DNA from 3 places in the Chryseobacterium sp. WG14 genome. Region 2 is predicted to be linked to each of the others. Evidence: riboswitches for the same ligand, from Rfam matches in the RefSeq annotation. Region 2 holds a riboswitch; each other region holds the start of a gene.
The links. A riboswitch is a leader RNA that binds a small molecule or an ion and turns the genes downstream of it on or off. The one in region 2 is predicted to bind cobalamin.

Region 1: linked by a shared signal. The riboswitch ahead of MP478_RS13290 (TonB-dependent siderophore receptor) and the one ahead of metE (5-methyltetrahydropteroyltriglutamate--homocysteine S-methyltransferase) in region 2 are both predicted to bind cobalamin.
Region 3: linked by a shared signal. The riboswitch ahead of MP478_RS21705 (TonB-dependent siderophore receptor) and the one ahead of metE (5-methyltetrahydropteroyltriglutamate--homocysteine S-methyltransferase) in region 2 are both predicted to bind cobalamin.

What each region holds. Positions count from the first base shown of each region.
Region 1 is NZ_JALCZD010000007.1:97,301-104,035, reverse strand. It holds gene MP478_RS13300 (cell surface protein) at 1-337, opposite strand, end outside; gene MP478_RS13295 (YncE family protein) at 353-1,489, opposite strand; gene MP478_RS13290 (TonB-dependent siderophore receptor) at 1,486-3,465, opposite strand; cobalamin riboswitch at 3,648-3,833, opposite strand; gene MP478_RS13285 (transporter) at 4,037-4,987, opposite strand; gene MP478_RS13280 (cytochrome-c peroxidase) at 4,999-6,048, opposite strand; gene MP478_RS13275 (MbnP family protein) at 6,041-6,735, opposite strand, start outside.
Region 2 is NZ_JALCZD010000003.1:405,247-411,981, reverse strand. It holds gene MP478_RS07920 (hypothetical protein) at 217-705, shown strand; gene MP478_RS07915 (Lrp/AsnC family transcriptional regulator) at 855-1,316, opposite strand; cobalamin riboswitch at 1,516-1,700, shown strand; gene metE (5-methyltetrahydropteroyltriglutamate--homocysteine S-methyltransferase) at 1,876-4,176, shown strand; gene MP478_RS07905 (Fur family transcriptional regulator) at 4,235-4,624, opposite strand; gene MP478_RS07900 (MerC domain-containing protein) at 4,713-5,051, shown strand; gene MP478_RS07895 (GTP-binding protein) at 5,055-6,251, shown strand; gene MP478_RS07890 (alkaline phosphatase) at 6,329-6,735, shown strand, end outside.
Region 3 is NZ_JALCZD010000019.1:9,876-16,610, reverse strand. It holds gene MP478_RS21710 (hypothetical protein) at 1-871, opposite strand, end outside; gene MP478_RS21705 (TonB-dependent siderophore receptor) at 888-2,729, opposite strand; cobalamin riboswitch at 2,761-2,939, opposite strand; gene pafA (alkaline phosphatase PafA) at 3,108-4,754, opposite strand; gene MP478_RS21695 (hypothetical protein) at 4,859-5,644, shown strand; gene MP478_RS21690 (VOC family protein) at 5,659-6,048, shown strand; gene MP478_RS21685 (N-acetyltransferase) at 6,073-6,609, shown strand; gene MP478_RS21680 (lipopolysaccharide assembly protein LapB) at 6,669-6,735, shown strand, end outside.

The sequences.
Region 1 (6,735 bases), on a different contig from region 2:
TGTAGGTAGCCGCTTCTTTTTCCACTATTATTTTAGACTGATATGTATGAATATTGCCATTACTTTCTATCTTAAGTGTCAATGGATATGTGGCTACTACCGGACTGATAAATTCAAGTTCTGAACTTTGAGAAACAATGGAGTCCTTCACACTCCAGGTAAAGTTTCCTGAAATATTGGTGGGAATGCTCAGAACTTCAAAACGTTCGATAGTATAAGAGTCATCCAACCCGTTAAATACAAAATTATCCTCATCATCATGCTTACAGGCTGTCATTCCTACGAGAAGAAATGATAAAAAACCTGTTTTTAAGTAGGTAAAAGTATTGATCTTCATGTTTGTCAGTTTTAATTATTTATATAGAAAAGTAAAATGGGCAGGGATATTTCCTCCCTCGGTTTTCCATTTGAAATGGCCGTTTTTATCGAAACAGTACACGAAGCCCATTGCAACATAGTTTCGGGCATCAGTAATATAAACATCCTCTGTAATTGGGTTTACAGCAATTCCGTAAGGGGTTTGTATGACATTTTCATATTCCTTATCAAAAATCCTGTCAGAAATAATCTGTTCTGTTTTTACATCAATAATTCCGAATGTTTTTTTGGAGGTATGGGTATTGTAATTGAATTCATTTCCATAGAAATAAAGCTTGTCATTCACAATCGTCATCTCGCTTACCGCCATATGAAAGTCTTTTTTTATCGTCCCTGTTGCAGCGTCAATCAGATATAAACTGGAGGGTACTGAATAATAATCTCCCCGGGAGCTTACATACAGGTCACCATAACTGTCTTTTTTAAGCCGGTGAAGATTAATGGCAACATCTATTTTCCTGCTTTCTGTAAAACTATTTAAATCGATTACAGAAACTGTTCTGTCGTAATTCGGAGCCATATACCCTCCGGAATTGGCTACAAAAAGCTGATCCCCAACAATTTCTATTTCCTCAGGCTGATATCCCACTGCGGCCTGGCGTTGTATAGCCAGAGAAGCTGTATCTATTTCCACTATTTTACCTTTGGGTGCATTAGGATTGATATCTACAGGGCCTGCATAACTGCTGGCATAGCCCTTTCCGTTTTTAAATGTTATATATCTGCAGTTCTGTAAGGGGATGGACGTTATCCGTTTGGCTGTTTTAGCATCCAGTACTTCAATTTTATTGGAAACATTGACCACGATATACAGTTTGCTTCCGTAAATTTTAATATCATTTCCTACATCCCCCAATTCTTTGATCACATTAGGGTTCACTTCTGCATAAATATTCCGATAGTAAGTTCCTTTGGTATAGTCGAAAAAGTCAAGGGTACATTTATTGCTTCCCATATTCCCTTCATTTAATAGATAAAAGCCTTTAATAGCAGTATTCTCAGGTGCTGCCAACCCTTCCACCACTTCCTGACGGACGATAATATCATCGGTACGGCAGGCCACAAAAAAAACCAATATGAAGAGTAGGAGACAAAAGTTTATTTTTCTCATAAGGTGAAGTTTAGACTAATTTTAAAATTTCTTCCCGGCATGGGATAGTTTCTGACCACGTCATAATATTGATTGAAAATATTATTCATTTCAAGGCTTAGCTTAAACTGATGTCCTGAGTAGTCAAATCTTTTCTGAACAGATAAATCATGGGTATACCAGGGCTGGACAAAATTATACTGAATATTATCCTGTTGCCCATCGTAACGTTCTCCAACATAGATCACGCTGTAGTTGAAATTCCAGTCACGGTAGTCTGCCATCAGTGTAAAAGATCCACTATGCCAGGGCGTGTAGGGGATCTGCTTTTTATAAAAGGTATCGCCCGGGGTGATATCATCTCCCGGATTACTGATATCTTTCGCACTTTGATAGGTATAAGAGAGTAATGGTTTGATTTTTACGTTGCCCCACATCATTTCTGCCTGAACATTTACATCTGCTCCTATGATATCAACCAACCCAAGATTCATCATCATCCAGCGGAACATATTTCCTGTGGGTGCCGCAACTATCTTATCTTTTACCCGGTTGTAATAGCCATCTACCTTCGCATAAAAAGCTTTAAAAACAGGATGATTATATTTTTTCTGATAGGTAAATCCTACATCATACTGCGTAGTAAACTCCGGTTTCAGAAAAGTACTTCCAATATTGGTATAATAAAGATCATTGAAGGTGGGGAGTCTGAAAATCTTTTTATAGAAAGCCCTAAAAGTAAGCTCCGGAACAGTAGCCGGCTGGTAGCTCATAAAAACAGCAGGAGTCCATTCACTTCTGTCCTCAGGTCTTTTATTCCGTTCTACTTCTTCAAAAGTAAAAGTACCCAGCAAACTTCCTAAAACTTTAAACCTGTTCCATTGATAGGTAGTAGCCAAAGCCACCAATGTGGTATAGCGGGTAGGATAAGAAAATTGATACAGGTCTGCATCCAGATTATTGTACTGGAAATCCCCGCTCAAACTAATATCCCAATTGGAACTCACTGTATATAAATTGGAAGAAGATATATAAAGCTCCCTTTGAATGTAGGTATTATCTGAATATTTAACTAACTGAGACTGTACCGTATCCAGAAAACGGGTATAATCGTAAGCAAATTTTGCTTTAAGCTGAGTTTCGAATTTAGGGAATAACTTTTTCCTCAGATTGGCCTGTACAAAATAGTTCTCATCAAACATCCTTGCCCCTCGCCCATCAAAACGGCTGTTAACAACAGGAGCAGGAATACCCCGATTTGAAATATACCCATATCCACGGATATTCCAGCTTCCGTTATTTAAAGTTCCATTCAAGGAGGTTTCAAAACGTTTTGCTTTAATATCAGAGTCTCTTCTTTTAGCAATCGTATCATACGCCTGCTCTCCATTAGGATATTTTTTCTCGTAACGGTATTTGTAAATACCATCACTTTGCAGAAATTCGGCACTGAAACTGGCAGAAGTTCTCTGTGATATTTTTTGTTCCAAACGGAAAGAGGGGTTGAATAAATCAATGGATGCACTTTTTGCCCTCAAAACAAGATTTGTTTTTCTTGTTCCGGTAAATACCGGTGTTTTGGGCTGCAAATAAATAGAACCTGATGATCCGAAATCTTTTGCCGGCTGAAAGATCTCACTTTTCTGACCGTTGTATAATGATATTTCTTCCAGATCATCCAAAGAATATCTTCCCAGATCCACAAGGCCGTTCTGCGCATTTCCCAGCTGAATTCCGTCATAAAAAACTCCTACGTGCTGGCTTCCCATACTTCGGATATTAATGGTCTTTAAGCCTCCAATTCCACCGTAGTCTTTGATCTGAACACCGGAAAAATACCGTAAGGCATCTGCAACAGAGTGGCTGTTCAGTCTTTCAAGCTCTTCTCCCTGCAATATCTGAGCAGGAACGATTTCTTTAAAGCTCTTTTTGTAAATATTGACAGCCTTAATAGCTTCTTCCTTTAAGGTGTCTTTTTTCTTTGTTTGAGAAAACAAGAATTGTGATGTTAACACCAATATTGTGAAAACAACTTTATGAAATTGAGATGTAGTCAGTTTTGCCACCATTAGCTCATTTATGAATAATGATGACGCTAATGGATGTAAGAAAGCAACGACAAAGCACAGTGGTCACTGCACAAAATCATTGTTGTCCTAAAGCTTTATTCCACGAAAGCGTCAAACGTTTATGGTCTGGCAGGTCTTCTGACTTACTCCATTTTTGAAATCCTTCCCATTAAAAAACAGTGGATATAATCTTCAAAAATTTTGGTGTGGAGCTTACAGCAGCGGGTCTGTTCCGGATTCTCACCGGATTCCCTTTTAAAAGCTTTTTACAGCTTACCAAATTTCGGCAAAGATAGAAAATAATTAATATATATTCACAAATAACAAAATGATTTACAATATTATAAAAGCATGTGTACCAAAGGTAAATTTTGAATAGAAAAATACTAAAGTACAATAGAATTCGTGTAAAAATTACAGGTATGATTTTAAACGCAAAGTTTAAATATCTCCCATCTGAATAAGTATGACAAACATTAAACTTTGCGTTAAGGATCAACTATATCCCAATATTCAGGAAAATACTGAACCTTGATTTTGCTTCTATATCTCCTCCTGCAAGATGGGTATAAACAGGAAGCATAACTTCACTTCCAAGACTGAACTTTTTATAGGAAGCCTCAAAGCCCAACTTTCCATATAATGCACTTCCGGCAGTATTAGGCAGCGCTTCATCAAACTGTTTATTCTGAGCATACACTTCTCCCTGAACCCCTGTCTTTAAAGAAAATATTGATTTTTCATTTCCCGCAACCTGATAAAAGCCTGTTGCTGCATAATTCCATTGGTTTCCAAAGCGGTACTTCTTTTTATTTTCTGTTTTAATGGTATAATCTGTATTAAGCAATACCGCAATTTTATTCTTCTGAAATTTATAATTCAAAGCTGCTTGATAATCCCAGCTTCCTGTTCCCAGCTGAAAACTCGGATTAACTCCTGAAATTCCTTTTTCATCAAACTTACCCAAAGGAATTTTTACGCCCAATCCACCGTTCAGCTGATGGAAATTATCTTTCGAACGCATCAGTTGATAAATTCCCATAACATTTAGGTCACCGATCCCATTGATCCTGATATCGCCCTGCATTGTTTTCTTTTCGTGAAAATGAAATGGAAGGCTTGCATAAACACTGAGTTTCTTTGTCAACGGAATTTTTCCCCAAAGCTGTATGGTATTAAAATACTGATCCTGCGTCAGATCTTTTACAAATAAATTTTCCTTTGCTTTATAATGCTGGGCAAAATACTTGATCCCGATAAACTGAGGATTTAGTAATGACTCAAAACCGGATGACCCATTTCCCGCCGCACAGCCACAGGCATCACAATCATCAAAATCAAAATCAATTGTATTAAAACTCTTTTGGGGAATATAAGCGCTGTCTTTGATTATCTTCGCCTGAATCACAGTACCTATGAGCAAGCTTACAATTAAAATTATCTTCTTCATGTCAATTTAAATTATTCTGCAAATTTTGGATTGGATATAAAATTTTTGTCCGATAGTGTTTTCAGAAAGGCGATGATGAATTGTTTTTCCTGTGTATTCATTGCAATTCCGATGTGGTTATTCTGTTTCAGCTGTGGATCGAGATTAGGATGATTTTCTACCCCATCGGTATAAAAATTAAGCACGGCATCTAACGTATAAAATCTTCCGTCATGCATATAAGGAGCTGTATATTCTACATTCCTCAAGCTGGGTACACGAAACTTCATCCAGTCAATCTGATCAAGTGTCACACGATAACGCCCCGCATCTTTAAATTGGGTATTATAATACATCCCTGTATTCCGGAAACTTTCATCAGTAAACAGTTCCCCACTATGACAGGAAGCGCACTTCTGATTAAATACGGCCATTCCCTGCGATTCTGCGGATGTAAAAACCTCCTTTCCCTGTCTAAATCTGTCGTATTTGGAATCAGCAGAGATCATTGATACCATAAACTGGGATAATGCTTTTAAAACCCTTTCTCCGGTAATATTTTCATCTCCATACACTGCGCTGAAAAGCCTTTTATACTTCGGATCATCTTTTATTTTCGAAATAGCTTCCGGCATAGAACTGTCCATTTCATTCACATCTGTTATCGGAATAATAGGCTGTTCATTTAAATTATGAATCACGCCGTCCCACATATATCTTTTCAGGAATGCCATATTCTGAATGGGCGGAGCATTTCTGATTCCTATCCTGTCATCCACACCATGGCTTACCGTATGACCGTGATGGGTAAAAGCATTTTCCTGAATATGGCAAAAACCACATGAAATTGTATTGTTACGGGAAAGTCTTCCTTCATAAAATAGTTTCCTTCCCAACTCTACTCCATTTTTTGTTACCGGATTGGCCGATTGATCAAAACTCATCTCAGGAAAATAAGAAGGAAACTGAAGACGATAGGCTTCATCTTTCTCCAATGGCTGAATCACCTCATCAGAACAGGAAATAACGCTCATCAGTAAGATCACCAGAAATAATACTGTCTTTAAAAAAAAATTAATCATTGTGAACGTGGTCTACTTTAAACATTTTTGTAAGGTTGTTGGTAACATCTGCCAGATGCTGGCTTGAACCCATCATCATATCATTAGCTGTAGTAAGCATAAGCTGCTTATCACCGCTCAAAAACTGATTCAGATCTGCCAGAATATGGACAGATGGCCTGATCTGAGCTGTAACCCTGGCCGTAGTCGGTAAATTCAGTGTAATTTCCCTGTAAAGATCAGGAGTATTATTAGCTGTTACATTTCCCATATTTCCTGTATGGTTCATAAATTCAGTAGTGGGAGATCCCGTTCCGTACTTCCCTTCCAGTTTTACAAAAACGTAGCCTGCTGCCCAGGACCAGGACATTCCCTTCTGCTTAGCCTTAGTCCAGAACTCAGCCTGTCCGTCCTGTCCGAGTAAATATGCTTTCTGGCTGATTCCCAAACCGAATTTTATTTTTTTATAATTGTTTTTGGGTATGCCTTCTAGATTCAGATAGACAATTCCGGCTACAGCATCAGCCTGATCTATGATAAATGCTCCTTTGTCAGGATTATTTTCATTGTATTTGAACTCGTTTCCGCTTTCATCAATCAATGCAATATTACTGACTACATATTTCAATGTGGAAAAATTATGTTTTTGCCCTTGTAAGGAAGTTTGTGTCGTCTGGTTTAAAACAATATCTCCTAAGTTATTGAAAC
Region 2 (6,735 bases):
TGGGGACCAGAAGGGCAGAATTTCAGACTATATTCTTTTTTTAAACAGAGCTTTTACACTTTTATGTTGCTTTCAGAATTATTTAGTGTGTACTTACATTCTTATTAAAATTCTTGAAAATCCACTTTAAATTCGAATAAATTCCTTCAAAACAACAGTTCATTAGCATTAAATTTAAAAGAGCTATCTTTACAATAACCAAACAAAATTATTAATATGTCATTTGTAACCCCAGAAGGAGCAAGGAAAGCTCAGCTGTCTGTAACAGAAAGAGCACCCGTTGCTCATGCCGTTCTGTCAGGCGCAGAAAATATCTCAAAGTATAATACCGGCGTATGTCATGATGTAGTAGCTTATGCTTTATACATGCGAGGTGCCCGGATAAGCCCGAATCAGCTTGCTGAATCAGCAGGACAAAAATGGCTGACTGTATTCAGATATCCGGAAGGAGAAAAGTGGGATGGATACGCTCCCATTCCGGCAGGAAAAGCAATCGGCTTCTACAGACTTATCGACAAAACATGGTTTCATTCAGCAATTACTACAGGAAATGGTAACGAAATCCGATCTGTAAACGGATTCTCATTAGGATCAGCATGGTCTGTTCCCGTAGATATGGACTGGGTTTTCTTAGGTAAAAGAAATTCAGACGGAACCTTTAATTATGACGGCACTAAAATAGAAGTGTACATTTCACCTTTATAAGGAGCCTAATAAGACAGAAGCAATTTTTAATAAACTGTTTCTGTCTTATTTTTATTTCTTTTTCTTCTGAAATAACAGGAATTCACCCATCGATTCCTTTATTTTCTCCAAATACCCGTTACCAGCTAAAACGATTGTACTCAAAAATATCAGATTGTTAATCCATGGGTATTTTTTACTTCTGCCATTACAAACGTACTGTGCGTACTTCCGATAGAATCTACAGAACCCAGTGTGTTGAATACAAAATCCTGATAATGTTTCATATCCCGGACCTGAACTTTCAGCAGGAAATCAAAATCTCCGGAAATATTATAACATTCTGCCACTTCTTCTATTTCCAGAATTTCATTAACGAAATCATAGCCTACAGAACGGTCATGAATTTTCAGCTTGATCTGGCAGAAAACGGTAAAACCCCGGTTAAGCTTATCCGGATCAAGAACCGCAGCATATTTTTTCACATAGCCTTCCTGTTCCAGACGTTTCACCCTTTCAAAAACAGGAGAAGGGGAAAGATTAATTTCTTTGGCAAGCTCCTTAACGGTAAGTTTTGCATTTTTCTGAAGCAGTCTCAGCAGCTGTATATCTTTGGTATCAAGATGTTCCACAGGATATTATTCTTTTTAGTATTAATTTTATTCAAAATTACAGAATTATATTCTTTTAAAATAAAATTATACAGATTTATTTACTTTATTTAAAACTATTTATTATTCGTTTATTCTGTATTTGTAAATTTACACAAAATTAAAATCTTCTATTAGCACAGATAGAAAATGTAATTGATAAGAATAGTTCTTTACAGATACTTCATCAAACAGGAGAGGTTTTACGTAAGGTAAATTAATAGGGAATCGTGTGCAAATCACGAGCTGTCGCGCAACTGTAAGTAACATACCAAAGGGTTCTGTCCTTGTGATCCACTGCCTAAGCGGGAAGGACGACAGAAACTGTTACAAGTCAGGAGACCTGCCTTTACTGAATTGACAATGCTTTCGCGGTCTGAAGCTTTGGGTCATACAGATGATATACTTTTTAGTACGTTTTTCCAAGAGTAAAACGGAACTGTCAGGTATGCATTATTTCCCCAAAAAATCTTACCGGCAAAAGCATTACGAAGCATTCAAAGAGCTTTTAAAAATAAGTTTAATTAAAAGTTTAAAAAAAATGCAAACGCACATTCTTGGCTATCCGCGAATTGGTAGCAAAAGAGAACTCAAAAAAGCCTGCGAGCAATATTGGTCAGGCAAAATCCTTTTGGAAGAACTTCTTACTACAGGAAGGAATATCTGCAATCACAATTGGAATATTCAGAAGGAGGCAGGGATAGACCTTATTCCATGTAATGATTTTTCCTATTATGATCAGGTACTGGATATGAGCTTAATTGTAGGTGCTATTCCGGTACGTTATCATGAAGTAGCCCTTAAAAAAAATAATTCAGAGCTGGATCTGTACTTTGCGATGGCCAGAGGATACCAGAAAGACGGGCTGGATATCACGGCCATGGAAATGACCAAATGGTTTGATACCAATTATCATTATATTGTTCCTGAATTTTATAAAAATCAGCAGTTTACACTGACTTCCGACAAAATATTCAACGAGTTTGCAGGAGCTAAACAAGCAGGAATTAATTCCAAGCCGGTACTCATCGGACTTGTTTCTTATCTTCTTTTAGGAAAGGAAAAAGAAGAGGGATTTGATAAACTGGATCTTGCCAAAAACCTTCTTCCGGTATACACTGAAATCTTAACAAAACTTCAGGATCAGGGTGCTCAATGGATTCAGTTTGATGAGCCGTTTTTAACTTTAGATGTAACAGAGAAAGCAAAAGAAACCTACCAGTACGTTTACCGGGAACTTAGAAAACAATTCCCACTGCTAAAATTCATCGTTGCGACCTATTTCAATGGATTGAAAGACAATGCATCTCTTGCTGTGTCACTTCCTGCAGACGTTCTGCATATAGACCTGGTGAGAAATCCTGAGCAGCTGGCAGATATTTTACATACTGTTCCTGAAAACTTAAGCCTGTCATTAGGAGTGGTAGACGGAAGAAATATCTGGAAAAATGATTATGAAAAATCTTTGGCTTTCATTAAAAAAGCTATTGAAAAACTCGGTACAGAAAGAATTTTTGTGGCTCCGTCATGTTCATTGCTTCATTCACCTTGTGATCTGGATTTTGAAACGGCCCTTCAGCCTGAAATCAAAAACTGGCTGTCTTTTGCAAAACAAAAAGTGAAAGAAGTCGTAAGTCTTAAAGCTCTTGCTTCAGGAACTGAGGACGAAAGTATCCTTGCAGATTTTGAAGACAATAAAAAGGCTGTGGCCGGCAGAAAAACATCTTCTCTTATCCATAATGATAAAGTGAAACAAAGAGTAGCTGCCATTACTGAAGAAGATGCTCAGCGAAAGAACTCATTTAGAATCCGTAAAGAAAGGCAGCAGGAATCATTACAGCTTCCGCTATTCCCAACCACAACCATAGGCTCATTCCCGCAAACTACAGAAGTAAGAAGCTGGAGAGCCCAGTTTAAGAAAGGAGATCTTAGTGCAGAACAATACGATGCTTTATTAAAAGAGGAAACTCAGAGAACCATTCGCTGGCAGGAAGAAATAGGAATTGATGTGCTTGTTCACGGAGAATTTGAACGTAATGACATGGTTGAATACTTCGGGGAAAAGCTTGAAGGATTTATTTTCACTAAAAACGGCTGGGTACAGAGCTATGGAAGCCGCTGCGTAAAACCACCGGTTATTTTCGGGGATATCTCCCGCCCTGATCCAATGACTATATACTGGTCTCAATATGCACAATCCCAAACCAATAAATGGGTAAAAGGAATGCTGACCGGTCCTGTTACTATCTTGCAATGGTCATTTGTACGGGATGATCAGCCCCGTTCAGAAACCTGTAAGCAGATTGCTTTGGCCATCCGTGATGAAGTAGTGGATCTTGAAAAAGCAGGAATCCGAATCATCCAGATTGATGAACCTGCTATAAGAGAAGGTCTTCCATTGAGAAAAGCAGAATGGCAAAACTACCTGAAATGGGCCGTAGAAGCCTTCAGAATCTCAGCAAGTGGAGTAGAAGATGCTACCCAGATCCATACCCATATGTGCTATTCTGAATTTAATGATATTATTAAAAATATTGCCGATATGGATGCAGATGTCATTACAATAGAATGTTCGAGATCCCAAATGGAACTTTTAAATGCTTTTGCAGACTTTAAATATCCAAACGAAATAGGTCCCGGAGTTTATGATATCCACTCTCCAAGAGTACCTTCTAAAGAAGAAATGATTGAACTTTTAAGAAAAGCTCAAAATGTAATTCCAGCCACCCAGTTATGGGTAAACCCTGACTGTGGCCTCAAAACAAGGCATTGGGAAGAAACTGAAAAAGCTTTAATTGCAATGGTAGCCGCTGCTAAAGAAGCTTCAGCAGCCTATGCATAATCATTGCTTGTTCCAATATCATCATGAAAAAGCATCTCCAGGGATGCTTTTTCCTTGTTTAAGCATGCGCACATCTCGGACAGATTCCGCTGATGATAAAGTTATACTCCTGAGCTATAAAATTCTCGGGTAAACTAATTTCGGGTATCGCATTTTCAATACAGGTAACAGAATGGCATTCTTTACAATTGAAATGAACGTGATTATGAAAATGTTGTTCGTGAGTACATTTCCCGCTACACTTTGCAAAATTAACGACCCCATCAATATTGACTATCTTGTGAATAGCACCTTCGTTTTCAAGCCTTTCCAAAACTCTGTAAATGGTAACCCTGTTACACAAGTCTCCTAATTTCTTCTGAATATCAGAATGGGTAAGAGCCACCTCAGAATCGTTGATAAGGTTCAGAATCTCAGTTTTGGCATGGGTATTTCTAACTTGTCTCATATTTTTAATGCAACAAAGTTGCGTTATTTAAAATTTTGTATTTACTTTGCAACAAAGTTACAATAACAAATTTAAATCAATCCTTTTTATGAAGTCAAAAATTCTTGATGCAGTAGGAATCTCCGCCGCCGTTTTATGTTTGATTCATTGCATAGTTTTCCCTTTACTGATGATCATCCCTTTGGGAATATCCCATAATCCTTATATTGATCTGGCTTTTCTTATCATTGGAACCCTCGTAGTTTTCAGAATAACGGCAAAAATAGCCAACCGCCGGCTCAAGTTTCTGTTCTGGATCTCTATTATTCTGATCGCCATTTCTGTACTGGCTGATTTTATATTTGAAGTTCATATTCCTCTTATTTATGTGGGAGCAGCAGGCTTAATTACAGGACATATTATCAATTTTAAAAATCATAAACATTAATACATGACAAAGAAACTTCCTGTAACTGTACTGAGTGGCTTTCTGGGAGCCGGGAAAACAACTTTACTGAATCATATTCTGCACAATAAACAGGGTTTAAAAGTAGCCGTTATTGTGAACGATATGAGTGAAGTGAATATTGATGCGCATTTTATCGGGAATCAGAATACACTTTCGAGAACGGAAGAAAAGCTTGTAGAAATGAGTAACGGATGCATTTGCTGTACACTCCGCGAAGATCTGATGATTGAAGTGGAGCGTTTAGCGCATGAAAAACGTTTTGATTACCTGCTGATCGAAAGTACAGGAATTAGTGAGCCTATCCCCGTTGCCCAAACATTTACCTATATGGATGAAGAAAGTGGCATAGACCTTTCCAGATTCAGCTATGTAGACACTATGGTGACCGTAGTGGACAGCTTCAATTTTATGAAAGACTTTTCAACGAATGAATTACTGATGGACAGAGACCTTACAGATATGGAAGGGGATCACAGAACCATCGTTAACCTTCTTACGGACCAGATTGAATTTGCCAATGTCATTGTCTTAAATAAAACAGATCTTATCGATTCCGAAACTCTTGGATTTTTAAAAGCAGCTATAACAAAACTGAATCCTGAAGCCCGCATCATTTATTCAGAATTTGGAGTGGTTAATCCTCAGCATATTTTAAATACCCATCTCTTTGATTTTGATACCGCACAGTCTTCAGCCGGCTGGCAAAAAGAACTTCAGTCTGATCATCATAATCCGGAAACAGAGGAATACGGTATAGGCTCGTTGGTTTTCAGGAATCAGAGGCCATTTCATCCTGAAAGGTTATGGAACTACCTTAATGAGAGGTATCCTGAAGGTATTTTAAGGGCTAAAGGGCTTTTCTGGCTGGCTTCAAGACCGGATGATGCGTTAAACTTCTCCCAGGCAGGAGGTTCATTCCGTTTGGAAAAAGCCGGAGTCTGGTGGTCCAGTATGCCCATGAATCAAAGACTACACTATAATTCATTTACAGAAAATCAGGAATTTATTGAAAGCAGGTGGGATAAAAACTGGGGCGACAGAATCAATGAGCTTGTTTTTATAGGTCAGGATATAAACAAAGACCAAATGATACAGGATCTCCAAGACTGTCTTATTAATGATAAAGAATTATTAAGCCAACAACAGGACTTTCAGGATCCGTTTCCTGAACATATTTAAAATTAACTTTTAATTAATGCAACAAAGTATCAATAATATCATAAATAGAATACCTTTCAGCATTATTTTTACAGCATATGGACAGACGTAAATTTCTAAAAGGATCAGCATTACTATCAGGTCTCTTTACAATATCTCCGCTTGAACTTTGGAGTTCCAAAAGAAGTACTGAGCAACTCCATTCCGGAAGTGCAAAGAACATCATATTTATGGTAAGTGATGGGATGAGCCTGGGAACACTTTCAATGGCCGACCTGTATTCCAGGAATATTTTAGGAAAAGGAAGTAACTGGCTTAGTCTGTATCATGATCAAAAAGTTTCACGGGCATTGATGGATACGGCTTCAGCCAGTTCTATTGTCACAGATTCAGCTGCTGCAAGTTCAGCTTTCGGGGGGGGAATCCGAGTAAAAAACGGGGTTTTGAACATAGGACCTAATGGTGAAAAGCATCTTCCTATATGGCAAAAATTTAAAAAAGCAGG
Region 3 (6,735 bases), on a different contig from region 2:
CAGCACCAATAGTCATTCCGTATATTTTGTTGGTATCTGTAATAAAATAGAATTTGTTATCTTCCGCTCTAAGCTTCTGAACTTTAGGGATAGGAAGAGTTGTTGTTGCTGTAAATGTTCCGTCTGCAGTATTGATCTTATAGATATAAGAATTGGTATCCCCGGAAACCAATGCATAAGCAGTTCCTTTATAAGAAATAAGATCTTTAATAATTCCGTTGGCAGGAAGAGTTACTGTTTGGCTCACTGCATTTGTAGTCGGATTTACCACAGAGATCGTATATCCTGTTGCAATTGGATTCCAACTGGCGTCATATCCTGTACCATCAGTCTGTACTACAATTTTCCCTTCAGCTTCCACCACTTTTTCAGCAGCATTTGTAAAATCAATACTCTTTACAAAAGAATTGTCGCCTGTATTGTAAACATTCAGCTTTCTTTTATTTGTTGTAAAGTTATTGTTGGTTACATAATATTGGTTTCCTGAGAAAGCAATATATCTTGCTCCATCAAGGTTAGCCGTTACAGTAGCTTGTTTTTTGAAAGTATATCTGTTTACAATGTCAATTTTATTAGGAACATTAGATACTAAATAAGCACGGTCTCCCTGAAAACCTATACTCTGAAGAACTTTTCCAAGAGGTTCACCACTGTTATTAGAAGCATAAATTTTGTCATACAGATTAGCAAGATTACTGCTTACGAAAGAAACTTCAGCAGTAGTGGTTGTAAATCCACCTTCATTGGAAATAAGCACTCCAGCTTCATAAGTAATTGGCTGTTCTACAATGTCATCGCTATCGCTGCTACATGAAACATTGAAAAGTAACATGGAAGCAAATGCAAGAGGTAAAATTTTTCTGATATTCATATATAATTAATTTATTTTAAAAATTGATAGTAAGGCTTATACTGTAATTTCGTCCGGGTAACGGATAGGAAAGCATCGTATAATAAGTTTCATTTAAAATATTATTTACTTTAAAACCCAGGCTGTAGTTTTTAAAAAATGCAGCGCTGGCTCCGGCATTCATCACAAAATAAGAATCTAAGGCATCACTTCTTTTTTCATTGGAATCTGTATAGGTAAGCCCGTTAAACATTCCCTGTACATATACTTTCACAAAATCATATCGGTAGTCTATACTTCCTGTAAGTTTATGTAAAGGCACATACATAAGTTGTTTCTGAATATCAAGGTCCTTAGATTTCGTATAAGAATACCCAAGATTTGATTTCAACATATGCTTCCCGAATTTTTTTTCAAATTCCAGCTGCGACTCTACTCCATAAGACTCTACCCTATTGGTATTACTAGCTCCATAATACCCGGAAATTGTTGGAAGCCATTGGATCATATCACGGATATTCATATAGTAAGGAGCTATAGATAATTTAAAATTTCCTAATTTAAACTGGTTACTCCATTCAAACTGGTAGGAAGTTTCCGGCTTTAAATTCAGATTTCCTCCCGGCGTCCAGTAAAGATCATTAAATGAAGGAGCTTTGAAGTTTCTTGAAACACTTAGCCCTACATCATACCATTGGGTGGCATTCCATTTTCCTGAAAAAGAAAATAAGACCGGTGATTTAAAGTCTTCCACAAAATCTTTCTTGATTCCGGCTTCAAACCTTAAGTCTTTGGTAGGAAAATAACGAAGTAATCCGGCAATAGACCCGGCATTTCTGCTGATATCACCTATTTTTGAGCTTCCTTCTCCCTTACCTTTATTCACTTGAAATTCCCCGATAATATTGATATTCCATTTTGAATTGAGGAAGTAATTGAAATCATTTTTCAAAATATAATTCTTTCCGGCACCTCCACTGGTTTCCGGTTCTGCAATATCTCCAAAATATTGAAAATTTTCCTCGGTATAAGCTGCTTTAAATGAATTGCTGAAACGCGTGGTATTCCAATCCCAGGCCATCAGGTTTCTGAAATTCTGGGTATGATACTTTGTCTTGGTTTCCAGATCACCAAAACGAACAGGATAATGCTGTTTTCCGTTAAAAGTCTCTGATATCCATGAGATCTGATGATGGGGAGCAATTTTATAAGCTGCTGCTATATTGAAATTGGTATTGTAATACTTTCCGTTGTCATTCGTATACTTCTTTCCGCCCGCTTCTTCTACTTCATAATCATTCTGGCTTATAGAATGGCTTCCGGAAACTTTAAAGCTGAACTTATCATTGCTGTAAGAACCTTTAACAACATTATTATAAGTATTAAAAGACGCAAATTCTGAAAACAGGAAAGCATGAAACCCTTTATTAAAATCAAGGCTGTTATTCAAATGAATACTTCCCCCAATGGCGCCACTGCCATAAATAACACTACCTCCACCAGGTTTAATTCCGATCTGGTCATATCCAAACAAAGCCATATTATTGATATCTCCCTGTCCTAAAAAGCTGGAGTTAATATTAATTCCATTCCATACAAAAGCAGTCTGCTGGGCGGTAGTTCCCCTGAAAGAAGGTGAAGAAACAGCACCCCGTCCATTTTCTTTGATATACACAGGAGATTGAAATCTCAGTAATTCGGAAAGGTTAGTTGAGTTTTTTTCAGCATCTTCATTGGTAATATTCGTTACATGATGAAAGAGCTTTACTTTGTTCATCTGGCTGTCGAATACATAAATAGTATCCAAGGCCTTCTCTTGTCCAAAAAGAAAGCAGCCATAAGACGAAAAAAGCAGTACTAAAGATCTTTTTATATCCATACTAATTTACTCTTCCTCCGAAAGCAATATATATTTTGATTATTATTCTGGCAGGTCTCCTGACTTTCGCCTTCTGTACCTTCCCGTTTTTACACAGTGGTTTTTTACAGAAACTTTTGTTGCGATTTACAGTTGCGGGGACAGTCCGGGAGTTCCACCCGATTCCCTTTTCATTCCAATATATTGGAAACCATAATTTTTGCAAAGATAGCTTTTTAAATGTATTAGACAAAAAGTGAAATAACAGGTAAAAAATTACGTCTTATTCATAAGTATTAGAAAATCCTGTACAGCAACCGACCTTGATGAATACTATAAAAATAAAAGCTGCCTCCAATAGTTGAAAGCAGCCATTTATATATACTGATGTTATTTAATTTATTTACCCATCACTTCTGTAATTGGATTTCCAACATTTCCACTTGGAAACTGGATTTTCAATAAAGAAGAAACCGTAGGTGCAATATCTGTCATGTGGTATTCTTTATTGCTTTCTCCCTGCTGAACTCCCCAACCCATAAAAATCAATGGAATATGGGAATCATAAGAGTTCCAAACACTGTGTGTAGTTCCTGTTTTAGAATAAGGAGGAAGCATAGAGTCATGAGAAATCAACTGAATATCTCCGCTTCTCTGTCTGTTGATCCCATTGATAATTCTTTGTTTGATAGGCTCCGGAATACTGGCTTCCTGAACTCTGTCTACAGAAACAGCATATAAAACAGTAGGATCTTTTTCAAGTTCTTTTACCGCAAAATTTCTCACATCATCCAGCTCAAGTTTAGTATCTGCCAATACTTTTCTGTCAAAATACACCTGATAATTGTCTATAGCATTGATCAGGTTATCAGCACCAAATTTTTCTTTCAGTTTCTGATTAAGGTTTTTTTCCATGCCTTCTCCAAAAAAGCCTGTAGTAATTTTATGCTCTTTAAGGAATCCTACAGAATGAGCCCCTCCGTGGTCAGCTGAAAGGAAAACCGTATACTGCCCTTTTCCTACTTTTGAATCCAGGTAGCTGAAAAACTGAGCCAAATCCTGATCCAGTCTGATATAGACATCTTCAACCTCAATAGAGTTCGGTCCGTATTTATGACCTGCATAATCCGTAGAAGCTAAATTGATTGCTAAGAAGTCTGTAATATGGTCTCCCCCTAACTGCTCTCCTTCTACAGAAGCTTCAGCCAGCTTTAATGTCAATGTATTTCCAAAAGGTGTATAACGGATATTATCTTTCTTTGTCTGATAATCTTTCGCCAGATTGGTATATGGGAATGTAGGTGTTTTTGCACTTCCCAATAGACCTTCCCATGAAGAATTGTCAGGTGAACTTTCTGTATACTGATTGATCGGAAGTAAAGTATTCCAGCCGTTGGCTACTAATTTTTCAGGTAAATTCTGAGCATTGAATGATTGTATCCATTGTGGAAGCTCTTTCATATACCATGTACTTGTAATAAAGTTCCCGGTACTGTCGTCAAACCAGAAAGCTCCATTCGGAGTATGACCTGCAGGAAGAATAGAAGCACGGTCTTTAAGAGAAACTCCTATCACCTTACCCTGGAAGTTCGTGGCCAGTCTCAACTCATCGGTTACGGTTGTAGACCAAAGGTTTTTTGGAGAATGGCTTCCTGTTTTAGTATTGGTAGTTCCTACCGGCTGAACGCTGTCATCTGCCGTACAGTACACCCCTTTACCCGTTTCCTTATTTGTCCAGTCGTTTCCGGCAATTCCGTGGATTGCAGGTACAGACCCGGTATAGATACATGTATGTCCTAAAGCGGTAATCGTAGGGACATAAGGAATATGTACATTATTTAAAGAATATCCTGTATTCAACAGTCTTTTGAAACCGTCATTTCCATATTTACCATAAAAACGGTATAGATAATCCCAACGCATTTGGTCTACCACCAAACCTACCACTAATTTCGGTCTTTCCAGTTGAGTATTTTTGTTCTTCTGCGCATTGATTGTAACTACGGACAAAACAGCAGCTGCCGCAATTGAAATTTTCCTAAGCATCCAAGTAAATTTTTATTGACCACAAATTTAAGGGTTTTGAATGTTTTGGAGTGTGAAATTTTATTTAATTTTGATCAATATTCAATTCACCAATCAATTCATCCATGATTTTAGGAGTATACTGGTATTTTAAATTTCCTGAAAATTTATATCATTTTAAATATTTTAAGTTCTTGCAGGGATATGGCGGCCATGCCGACAATCCTGCCGGGCTGGAGACAAAAGTTCAGGTGGATGATATTGAAAATTTCCTCTACAGGCTGGAAATTTTAAAAGCAGAATTCCCTTACACCTATTTACAGCTAAAAATCAATGGCAATCAGGTGATGATGACTATTGGAAATGATCAGCTTTTTGACTATTACTTTCAGTTAGCTGCTGAAATTGAAAAACTGTTGACAGATCAAAATACCATACTTTTAGATGAGCAGATTCCTTTTGAAATTCAGTATACCAAAAACTATCTTCCAGAGAGGAAAATATTCAGAACCATAGAACATCGGTTTATTCAGATGACAGGTTCAGACTTCAGACAGAATAATGCCGAAAATTTTTCAATAAGAGTTGACTGTAATATTCCGCTGGCATATAAAAAGGATTTCATTAATGATTTGGTTGCAATATGCCATGAAGAAAACCTCAGCGTATTTTACTACCACGATTTCTACTTTGGTGATCAATGTAACCTTATGCTCTTCTTTACTAATGGAAGGCAATATAAAGATCAGGTTATAGATATTGATATCAACACCTTTGGAGCTAAAGTAAGGGATCTTAGTCAAAAATACCCGCTTCATTTCGGTCATTTTGGAGGTATGAAATATTATCCGCTTAATGGGCCTCATATCGAACTGATGGTAGACGAAGACTATATTATCAAGAAAAAATAATATCATCCAATAATATGATTAAATTTAAATATGTTATCCTGTATGTAGAAGAGGTAGAAAAATCAATGAATTTCTACAAAAACACTTTTGATACAGAAATAAAATTCATTACTCCTGAAAAAGATTACGGAGAGCTGCTTACCGGAGAAACAACTATTTCTTTTGCATCGATCAGCCTGGCCAGCTCCAATTTAAAAAAGGGATTTTTAACCTCGAAATCAGAAGTCCAACCTTTCGGAATAGAATTGGGCTTTACTACGGATGACGTGGAAACACTGGTAGAAAAAGCAGTTAAAAATGGTGCCGTTCTGTATGAAAACATCACGGTAAAACCCTGGGGACAAAAAACAGCGTATATTAAAGACCTTGATAATTACCTGGTTGAGATCTGTACTGAAATGTAATAAACTTCCTATTAACATCATCTTATGGAAATAAAAAAACTGGAAAGGCTTACCAACAATCCTACCACAGACTGGGGGCACAACGGCTATACTACGGATACCATATATTCCGTATCTTCCATAGAATATGGCGGCGTTTTCGAATTTACGGTAAAAGAAAAAGCTTTATCCTATACCAAACTATGGGAAACTGATTCTGATGAGCTTGAAACCTTTAATACAATCATTAAAAAAGGAAATTCCTTCGGAGCTTATATTGATCATGAGCTGGTAGGCTGGATTATTGGTGAGCAAAGAACCTGGAACAACAGTTTTTATATCGAAAACATCCTGATCCATGAGAAACACCGAAGACAGGGTGCCGGTATACAACTGATCAAAAATACCATTAAAGAAGCCCGAAGATTAAACTGCCGGGTTATTGAACTTGAAACCCAGAATACCAATTACCCTGCGATACAATTTTACAGAAGAATGGGCTTCAATATTACCGGCATGAACACAAGATTGTATAATAATTCTGACGAGATTGCCCTTTTTATGACGTTGGATCTGGAATAGTTTTTTCCTTTTTAAATTAAAAAAATGCATTTTTGTAATAAACTAATACCTGAAAGTTAATGTTACGTACTACCCTTTTTCTGGTCACCTTAAGCTTTTTTCAACTGACGAATGCTCAAAAAAAGA